DNA from 4 places in the Peribacillus sp. NPDC058075 genome. Region 1 is predicted to be linked to each of the others. Evidence: riboswitches for the same ligand, from Rfam matches in the RefSeq annotation. Region 1 holds a riboswitch; each other region holds the start of a gene.
The links. A riboswitch is a leader RNA that binds a small molecule or an ion and turns the genes downstream of it on or off. The one in region 1 is predicted to bind S-adenosylmethionine.
Positions count from the first base shown of each region.

Region 2: it holds a riboswitch for S-adenosylmethionine, as region 1 does, so the genes downstream of both, ACFVS1_RS18505 (O-acetylhomoserine aminocarboxypropyltransferase/cysteine synthase family protein) here and ACFVS1_RS22025 (sugar ABC transporter substrate-binding protein) in region 1, are expected to answer to the same signal.
Region 3: it holds a riboswitch for S-adenosylmethionine, as region 1 does, so the genes downstream of both, metK (methionine adenosyltransferase) here and ACFVS1_RS22025 (sugar ABC transporter substrate-binding protein) in region 1, are expected to answer to the same signal.
Region 4: it holds a riboswitch for S-adenosylmethionine, as region 1 does, so the genes downstream of both, ACFVS1_RS14730 (Fur-regulated basic protein FbpA) here and ACFVS1_RS22025 (sugar ABC transporter substrate-binding protein) in region 1, are expected to answer to the same signal.

Region 1 covers NZ_JBHVSL010000003.1:265,875-268,075, forward strand. The annotation lists gene ACFVS1_RS22025 (sugar ABC transporter substrate-binding protein) at 1-809, opposite strand, end outside; SAM riboswitch class I at 925-1,030, opposite strand; gene ACFVS1_RS22030 (GTPase domain-containing protein) at 1,125-2,201, opposite strand, start outside.
Region 2 covers NZ_JBHVSL010000002.1:156,159-158,359, reverse strand. The annotation lists gene ACFVS1_RS18515 (toprim domain-containing protein) at 14-379, shown strand; gene ACFVS1_RS18510 (thioredoxin family protein) at 383-691, shown strand; SAM riboswitch class I at 836-942, shown strand; gene ACFVS1_RS18505 (O-acetylhomoserine aminocarboxypropyltransferase/cysteine synthase family protein) at 1,045-2,201, shown strand, end outside.
Region 3 covers NZ_JBHVSL010000005.1:133,395-135,595, reverse strand. The annotation lists gene pckA (phosphoenolpyruvate carboxykinase (ATP)) at 1-650, opposite strand, end outside; SAM riboswitch class I at 1,056-1,218, shown strand; gene metK (methionine adenosyltransferase) at 1,382-2,201, shown strand, end outside.
Region 4 covers NZ_JBHVSL010000001.1:2,970,280-2,972,480, reverse strand. The annotation lists gene tenA (thiaminase II) at 1-578, opposite strand, end outside; TPP riboswitch at 668-772, opposite strand; SAM riboswitch class I at 932-1,036, shown strand; gene ACFVS1_RS14730 (Fur-regulated basic protein FbpA) at 1,212-1,400, shown strand; gene ACFVS1_RS14725 (Spo0E family sporulation regulatory protein-aspartic acid phosphatase) at 1,651-1,845, shown strand; gene ACFVS1_RS14720 (GNAT family N-acetyltransferase) at 1,914-2,201, opposite strand, start outside.

The DNA.
Region 1 (2,201 bases):
ATTCCATATATCTTTACTTCATCTCGGCCCGCCTCTTTAATCGCCCGGGCTGCACCGATAGCGAAGGCATCCCATGTTGCGAAAATGGCATCCAATTTACCTTTAGGGTATTTATTCAGCATTGCCGCTACAGCATTTTGTGTCTGAACCGAAGTATCAGCAGAGGCCACTCCGAATCTTTCAACTTCTTTAATCCCAGGATTTTCTTTTAATTTTTCCTGATAGACTGCATTTCTTCGTACCATTGGAGGAAATCCATCCACCCAAAGATAGGCAATCGACGCTTCACCTTTCTGTTCTTTTATCAGTTTATCAAAAGCCAGAGTTGCCAACGCTTCATCATCTTGTGAAGTTAATGTCACGCCTTCTATTTTAGATAAATCGCTTATTGAATCGAATGTGACAACGCTTTTACCTGCATCAACCAACTTTTGAACATCATTCACAGTTGCTGCATCATCACCATGTGAAATGATATAGCCGTCATAATCTTCCTCCAAAGCCTGCGCTATCGCATCATGGAATTTAGCCGTATCACCATTGGCTGTGTACGTATCCACTTGAAACCCCAGTGCTTCTCCTTCTTCCTTCGCCCCCGCCAGGTATTGGGCCGTATGATCATCACCGCCAATTTTACGGATCACTTTGATTCTGGCTCCATCTCCATCAGCAAATCTTTCCGGAACATTTTCAAATGATACTTTTTCTTCTTTCTTCGACTCTGTGGAGCTCTGACCTGTAGAGCAACCCGTTAAAAGCAAAGCCGAAGCGATGGTTGAAATGAATATCCCTTTAATAGACCTTTTCATTTTGTTTCCCTCCATTTTTCCTTATTAGTCTTATCAGTTAAGTTGGTGTAAATTCCAAAATAAAAACCTCTCTAATATAGAGAGGTTTAATCGGCTGTTTTGCAGACTTGTCCCTCTCTTATCTGTCAAAACATTTCTGTTTTGCAGGATTTAGCACCAATTCCTAATGGAACGGTTGCTGGGCATCTTAGGGCCAGTCCCTCCGCCACTCTTGATAAGAGATATATGTGTTACGTTTTCGTAATTATCACTTTATAGGGATATAGTCGTAAAGTCAATAGATTTTTGAATATTTGAAATGTTCCCCGTTATTTTTTATTTTCTTTGTAGCTGGGCTAGACGCTTTTTCTCAATCTTTTCAAGTCGCTCCAACTGCCTTAATTTCACTTCGAACAAGGTGATAGGGTCACGGTAAACTTCCGGATTTTCTTTCATATGCTCCAATGCAGCCTGGTAGTCTTTAATTTCAGTCTGCGTTTGCTCTATCGTTTTTTGAAGTAAAGCAAATGAACCGCGATAGAAAAGGGAGATGTCACGATCCAATGATTTTTCAAACAATCCAAATTGGGTAAGGAAACGTTCCGTGATCATTTCCGCAACATCCAGGTAATCTTCACTTTCCAGGTATTTCTTATAACGATTGTACATATTGGCTTTATTTTGCGGTATCGCCCCAAACAGCTTCCCTGCCCCTTTAAGCAGCAATTGAGATGGAGTCCTGCGCAAAAGGATATTGACGTTTTCGATGCGGATACTGCTTGTCATCCGGTCGGCATCACGGCGCCAATCATCCAATACCCTGAAGTCGCCTGCCAGCGTAATCCGTTCTTCTTTGTATAATTCATTGAATCCGGCACTCATCTCATCCATGAACTGCTGGCTTTGTGTGAACTCCATTTGGGAACTGGCAATCCAGTCTTGAAGAGAACGGTAATATTGAGGCATGATTTTGTCAGAAATGAAGTTCTGAATCCGCTCATTCATTTCCTGGTTTAACTGTACATGGACCTGACTGAAATCACTGCTTTCCGTTAACGATTTAGAGCAATCCCTCAGTAATTCAGGAATTTTTGAATAAAGCTGATTTTTCACTTCGTCCTTAAGCGAACGATACGACCTTATGATATTTTCACTTTTTTCTTTTTCCAGATCAGCCAGTTGATTGACCGCTCCATTCAGCTTGACTTCCATCTGTTCATTCCAAGAGATGGAATGCTCGCATTTCCGCTCATTGGCTGCCCGTTTTTCTAACAGATAAGATAAAGTTTTACGAATGAATGCCAGGATTTTTTCAGATCTTCTTTCCTTCCAATTATCATCTTGATAATTCGATTGCAGGAAGGCTGAAAGGTCCTTCAATTGCTGCCGGCTGTCATAATGTTTGGAGAAAGC
Region 2 (2,201 bases), on a different contig from region 1:
ATGGAGTGATGACATGGAGTGGGGCGAATTCGATAAAGTGATCATTGTAGAAGGCAGTTCCGATAGAAGAAAAGTTGCCTCCGTTTTAAATGAAGATGTGGAAATAAGATGTACGAATGGGACCATATCATTAACTAAACTGGATGAATTAGTGGATGAATTGATGGACCGTGATGTTTATCTCCTTTTTGACGCAGATGAATCAGGAGAAAAGCTGCGGAAGCAGTTCCGAAGGGAAATGCCGGAAGCGAACCACCTGTATATTAATAAAATGTACAAAGAAGTGGAAAGCTCGCCCGAACATCATATCGCAACTGTGCTTCTATCTGCTAATATGAATGTGAAAATGAAATTTTTAAGTCAAAGGGTGAACGACTAATTGATGCAGGAATGGAAAGAAGAAGAGTGTAAGCTTGCTGTTGAAAATGGGGAAACTTTTTGCTTATATTTATATACCCCTTTATGCGGCACTTGTCAGGTTGCCTCCAAGATGCTGACGATATCCCTGGAGCTATTCCCGGAATTGAAGGCAGGCAAAATGAATATGAATTATGTCCATGCAATGGCCGAAACATATGAAATCGAAAGTGTTCCTTGTTTATTGCTTTTCAAAGAAGGACAGCTGCACAAAAAAATATATGCTTTTCAATCCGTTCCTTATTTGTACGGATTGCTTAAGGAAATCAACTAAGAAACCAATCAGAACCGTGGTTGGTTTCTTTGTTGCGGACATTTGAATGCGAGAAAAAAATTAAAAAAAGAATATTCTAACAATTCATTGACTGAGTTAATCTAAAATGCTATATTTTGAATAAGTAACGGCAGAATTTAATAGTTCTTATCAAGAGTGGCGGAGGGACTGGCCCGACGAAGCCCGGCAACCGGTATAAATTTTATATACGGTGCTAATTCCAGCAGAGTGTTGGCTCTGGTAGATGAGGTGTGTTCTTGAAACCTCTTCTTGCTGAAGTGGTTTTTTTGTTTATAAAAGACCAGAGACCATCATATAATTCCAACTAAATCCATAGAAAAAGGTGAAATCATATGTCAGAGAAAAAGTTGCGTTTCGAAACATTGAGTGTACATGGCGGTCTGCAAGCTGATGGAACAGGTGCCCGTGCAGTTCCTATTTACCAAAGCAATGCATACTTGTTCAAAGACACCGACCATGCAGCGAATTTATTTGGCCTAAAGGAGAATGGCTATATATATTCACGACTTCATAATCCCACGGTCAGCGTTTTTGAGGAAAGAATGGCCTTATTGGAAGGCGGTATCGGCGGATTGGCAACAGCAAGCGGAATGGCGGCCATCTCACTTTCAATTCTGAATATTGCTGCTGCAGGGGATGAGATTGTTTCAGCCTCCACATTATATGGCGGTACGTATAACCTTTTTGAAAACACTCTTCCGAAATATGGAATCAAAGTGAAGTTCGTTTCTCCTGATGACCCCGAAAATTTCAAAAGGGCGATTACGCCAAGAACTAAAGCCATTTTTGCTGAAACGATCGGAAATCCAAGTTTGAGGGTGCTTGATATAGAAGCGGTAGCGAAAATCGCCCATGATGCAGGAATACCTTTGATCATTGATAATACCTTTGCGACACCGTATCTATGCAGACCAATTGATTTTGGAGCGGATATTGTCATCCATTCTGCTACAAAATGGCTTCTGGGAAATGGAACGACGCTGGGCGGTGTCATCGTGGATGGTGGGAAATTCGATTGGAACTCGCCAAATTACCCTGGCTTCACGGAGCCTGACCCAAGTTACGACGGTCTGGTATACGCCGAGGCAGTTGGACCTGCCGCGTTCATAACGAAAGCCCGAGTCCAGTTACTCCGTGATTTAGGCCCTGCTCTAAGTGCTCAAAGTGCATTCCAGTTTACGCTTGGACTTGAAACGCTTCATGTAAGGATGAAAGAGCATCTGGCAAACACCAAGTCGGTCATTAAATATTTAAAAAACCATCCTGCCGTGACTTGGGTTTCATATCCTGGTGATGAGGATCATCCCGATAAAGCCCTTGCGGGTAAATATTTGCCAAAGGGAGCTGGATCTGTCGTTACATTTGGGATACAAGGTAATCGAGAAGCTGGGGCAAAACTTATCAATGCGGTGAAATTATGGTCCCATGTAGCGAATGTTGGTGATGCGAAGAGCTTGATCATCCACCCAGCCAGTACGACCCATCAACA
Region 3 (2,201 bases), on a different contig from region 1:
TGCATTGGAAGGATTCCAGCCTCTGGAAGTAAGTAGTTCATGATCGAGAAGATCGATTTTTTCATTTCTCCTGCATATTCCGTTCCGCCGATCAGGATGGTACGGCGTTCAAATGAAACGATGATGAAAGTTTCGGAAGTGGTTCCGTCCACTTCTGGGTCTGCTTTGAAGTTAGGCGCAGAAAGGATTGTGAATTCAGCTTCGTGACCTCTTAGTTCCTCTTCATTTGGACGGATGAACAAAGTATGGGCGAAAAGGTTATGCCAAGCATATTCATTAACAACACGGATTGGAAGACGAGATGATTCGTCTGCACCAGCGAAACCTTTAAAAACAAAAATCTCTTCTTTTGCTTTTAGGTAGTCAACTACTTTATTATATAGTTTATTGAATACATCTTCGGAAATTGGCTGGTTCACTGAACCCCAATCGATTTTATCTTTAACGGATGCTTCTTCCACGATAAATTTATCTTTAGGTGAACGACCAGTATATTTGCCAGTTTCAGCTTTTACTGCACCGGTTGATGTTAAAACGCCTTCATTTCTGCTTAATACTTTTTCGACCAATTGAGGAACTGAAAGTTGAGTTTGCACATTGTTTCCTGTTAATAACTGGTGTAACTCATTAGAAACATCTACAGAATTCATATATGAGGTACCTTCCTTTGTTTAAGTTTTTAGATTACAATTAGTATAACACATTCATTTGAATAGTCTATACTATTTCTTCTAATTTGTGATTATTTTCAGATGGTCGCGTTAATCATTTTATTCCGGCAGGAACCGAGTCAGGATTATCACATATACTTTAATGAAATCAATTTATTTTAATAGGAAGTAAGTAAGCAATAATTTCCATTGTTGAAGTCGTTTTTCATCTGCTTAATACTTATTATTAATGGAAATTCCCAGCATTTCTATTCGTATTTTGCATTGTAAGGCGCTGTATCAACATGTTTTTCAGATGAACGCCATACTGGGCGGAAATGTTCTTTTTAGAAAAGCATTGACAAATTCCAATCAGATACGATATTATCTTAAATTGTACGGATTCTCTTATCCCGAGTTGGTGGAGGGACAGGCCCTTTGAAACCCAGCAACCTGCCATTTTGAACTTGACTCCAAGATCAATCGCCGAAAATAAAGCGAAGGTCTTCAAGGAATAGTGGTGATGGTGCTAACCTGAGCAAGGTAAAAAACCCTTGAACGATAAGAGTGAAAGGATAGAAGACAGAATTTTAAACCTTTCCTCATTTGCCAGGGAAGGTTTTTGTGTTTTTTATAAGTAATTCTGTGTCTATAGTTGAAACTAATGAGGGAAACGAGTTCCGTAAAAATCAGGCTTATGCCTACAACATACTAACTTCCAAGGAGGAAATATGATGTCAAAGAAACGTCTATTTACTTCTGAATCTGTTACAGAGGGCCATCCGGACAAAATTTGTGATCAGATTTCAGATTCCATTTTAGATGCTATCCTAGCTAAGGATGCAAATGCACGTGTTGCGTGTGAAACTAGTGTAACAACAGGACTTGTACTTGTTGCTGGTGAAATTACAACGTCCGCTTACGTGGATATTCCGCGTATCGTTCGTGATACGATTAAAGGAATTGGCTATACACGTGCGAAATACGGTTTCGATGCTGAAACTTGTGCCGTGTTGAGTTCCATTGATGAGCAGTCTGCCGATATCGCAGCTGGTGTCGATAAAGCATTGGAAGCTCGTGAAGGAAACATGTCTGAGGAAGAAATCGATGCAATCGGTGCAGGAGACCAAGGTCTTATGTTCGGATTTGCTTGCAATGAAACAGAAGAGCTTATGCCGCTTCCGATTTCATTGGCACATAAACTTTCATTCCGCTTGGCTCAAGTTCGTAAAGATGAAACTCTTGCTTACCTGCGCCCTGATGGTAAAACACAGGTAACAGTGGAATATGATGAGAATAACCGTCCTGTACGTGTAGATACGATCGTTATCTCTACACAGCATGATGCAGAAATTACACTTGAACAAATTCAAGCCGATTTAAAAGAACATGTGATTAAAGCAGTCGTTCCAGCTGAATTGATCGATGCTCAAACTAAATACTTCATCAACCCTACTGGCCGTTTCGTTATTGGCGGACCTCAAGGGGATGCTGGTCTTACTGGACGTAAAATCATCGTTGATACTTACGGCGGATACGCTCGTCATGGCG
Region 4 (2,201 bases), on a different contig from region 1:
TCCGTCAATTCTTCCAACAATGCGATCAGCCACTTGTGTGCTTCCCCGAATTCAGGCGATGAATAGGACCTTATCCAATCTGCGTAGCGATTGTTTTCCAATGCTGCTCCATTTTGTTCTTTTAATAGCAAACCGATTTCATAATAATCCCAAGCGCAGGGCAGGAGACAGGCGATCAAGTCTGCCAAAGTCCCATGCTGAGCTGCATTTAGCATGTAACCTGTATAGGCTAGAGTGGTGGGAGTAGGTTCTGTATCTTCCAATTCTTTGGAACTGATTCCGAATTCGGAAGCATAATGCCGATGGATATCCATTTCCACTTGAAGGGTTTCATTTAAAATACTCGAAAACTTTGCCATGGTTTCGATGTTATGAGCTTTGATGACACCTAAAGCGAAGAGCTTGGAATAATCCATGAGATAGATATAGTCCTGCTTCAGGTAATAGGCAAATTTCTTTTCAGGAAGCGTGCCGTTTCCAATTGCCTGGACAAAGGGATGTGAATGGTTCCTTTTCCAAATCTCTTTTGCCCGTGAATGAAGTCTATCACTGAATGTTTTTGTTTTAATATTCTCCATTGTTCATCCTCCTTCATAATGGTTCCCTTTGATAATGAAAAACCCCGTTCCTGAATACGGAACGGGGTAGATGGATATAGTCTGTGAATGGACGATATCATCCACTTCCCTCCGCCGGTATGAGCCGGTTCAGGTTCAAAGGGTCCGGAATTAATTCCATCTCAGTCTAAAAAAAGACTCCCCTAGTGGTGTGAATTGTATGTAATTACTGACATCATATCAGAAAGACAAGAAATTGCAACCCGTATTTAAAAGAGGGATAAACTTTATGTCAAGGAAAAAAGGGAGAACCAGGTAATTGACTTTTGATGATTATTAGGATAGAATCATTTCTACAACAATTATATATCGAATTCTTATCCAGAGAGGTGGAGGGACTTGGCCCTAAGAAACCTCGGCAGCGGACCCGTTTTGGGAACTGTGCTAAATCCAACAAGCTTATGCTTGGAAGATAAGAAGAGCCGTACGGACATTGTCAGCCTCTTCTTGAATTAGAAGGGGCTTTTATTTTTGGGAAATAACGTTTAGTGACATAATAGAAAAGGTATATATAATTTGGTGAAAATCAAATAAGTTGATAAAGTTAGCTAACTAGAAGCAGGCTCTAGGATGACTAGGAAAGGAGCCATTTACATGGCAGAATTATTTAAGAGGATTGAACAGAGGAAGGCAATGCTCATTGAAGAGCTATTGGCCAATGGAGTATACAAAACTTCTGATGAAAGGCACCTTTATGATGCCCCATTAAAAGTGCTTGAAGATGAATATAAGATTGTAATAAATAGACCTAATAACGAGTCACCTTCTGAATGGATGACTTAGTAAGCGATGGACTATATTTTGGGTTCTTGGATAGGGGATATGATTAAGCATTCACAGTACACCAGTGGGTGCTTTTTTGCGTTTAATAGGAAATGACATAAAATATACATAATTAAAGAATAAAGTAGGTGTTTTGTCACATTTAACCTATAAAATTACACATTTTATTTCTAAAAAATAGTTGATTTTAACTAGTGGTTTCATTATGATGAAAGTGTAAAAAAATTGAATAAATGGGAGGTGACATATAATGCCTTGCCGTAAGGTAACTATAGAAAAAGTAGAAGAAAAGAGACAGGAAATGATCAAATTGGCAGCAAGTTACGGCTTAACAAGTCTGCTAACTGTTCAAGCCAGTCAAGAATTGGATACGCTATTAAATGCGTTAGCAAGTAAAAGAGAGTCTGAATACTTTTCTCTCCAAAAAGCATATAGGTATTTTTAAATTAGCCAATTCGAACTGCATTAATTTGAAAAAGCTACTGCTCAAGGCAATAGCTCTAAAGAATTATCTTAAAAATCGACACGTTTACCAAGAATGATCAAATCCCGCTCAATGCCATCCAGCTCGGCAACTTGAGGTAAATGTGCCCATTCTTCAAACCCGAATTTGGAAAAAAGCTTAAGGCTCGGTAAATTGTGGGCGAAAATGAAACCCAATAAAGTCTTAATACCTAATTTTGGACTCCATTCAATTGCCTTTTGAATCGAAATTTGTCCGATTCCTTTTCCCCGGAAATAATCATCCATATAAATGCTGATTTCGGCAGTGGAATTATACGCCGGTCGGCCATAGAAGGA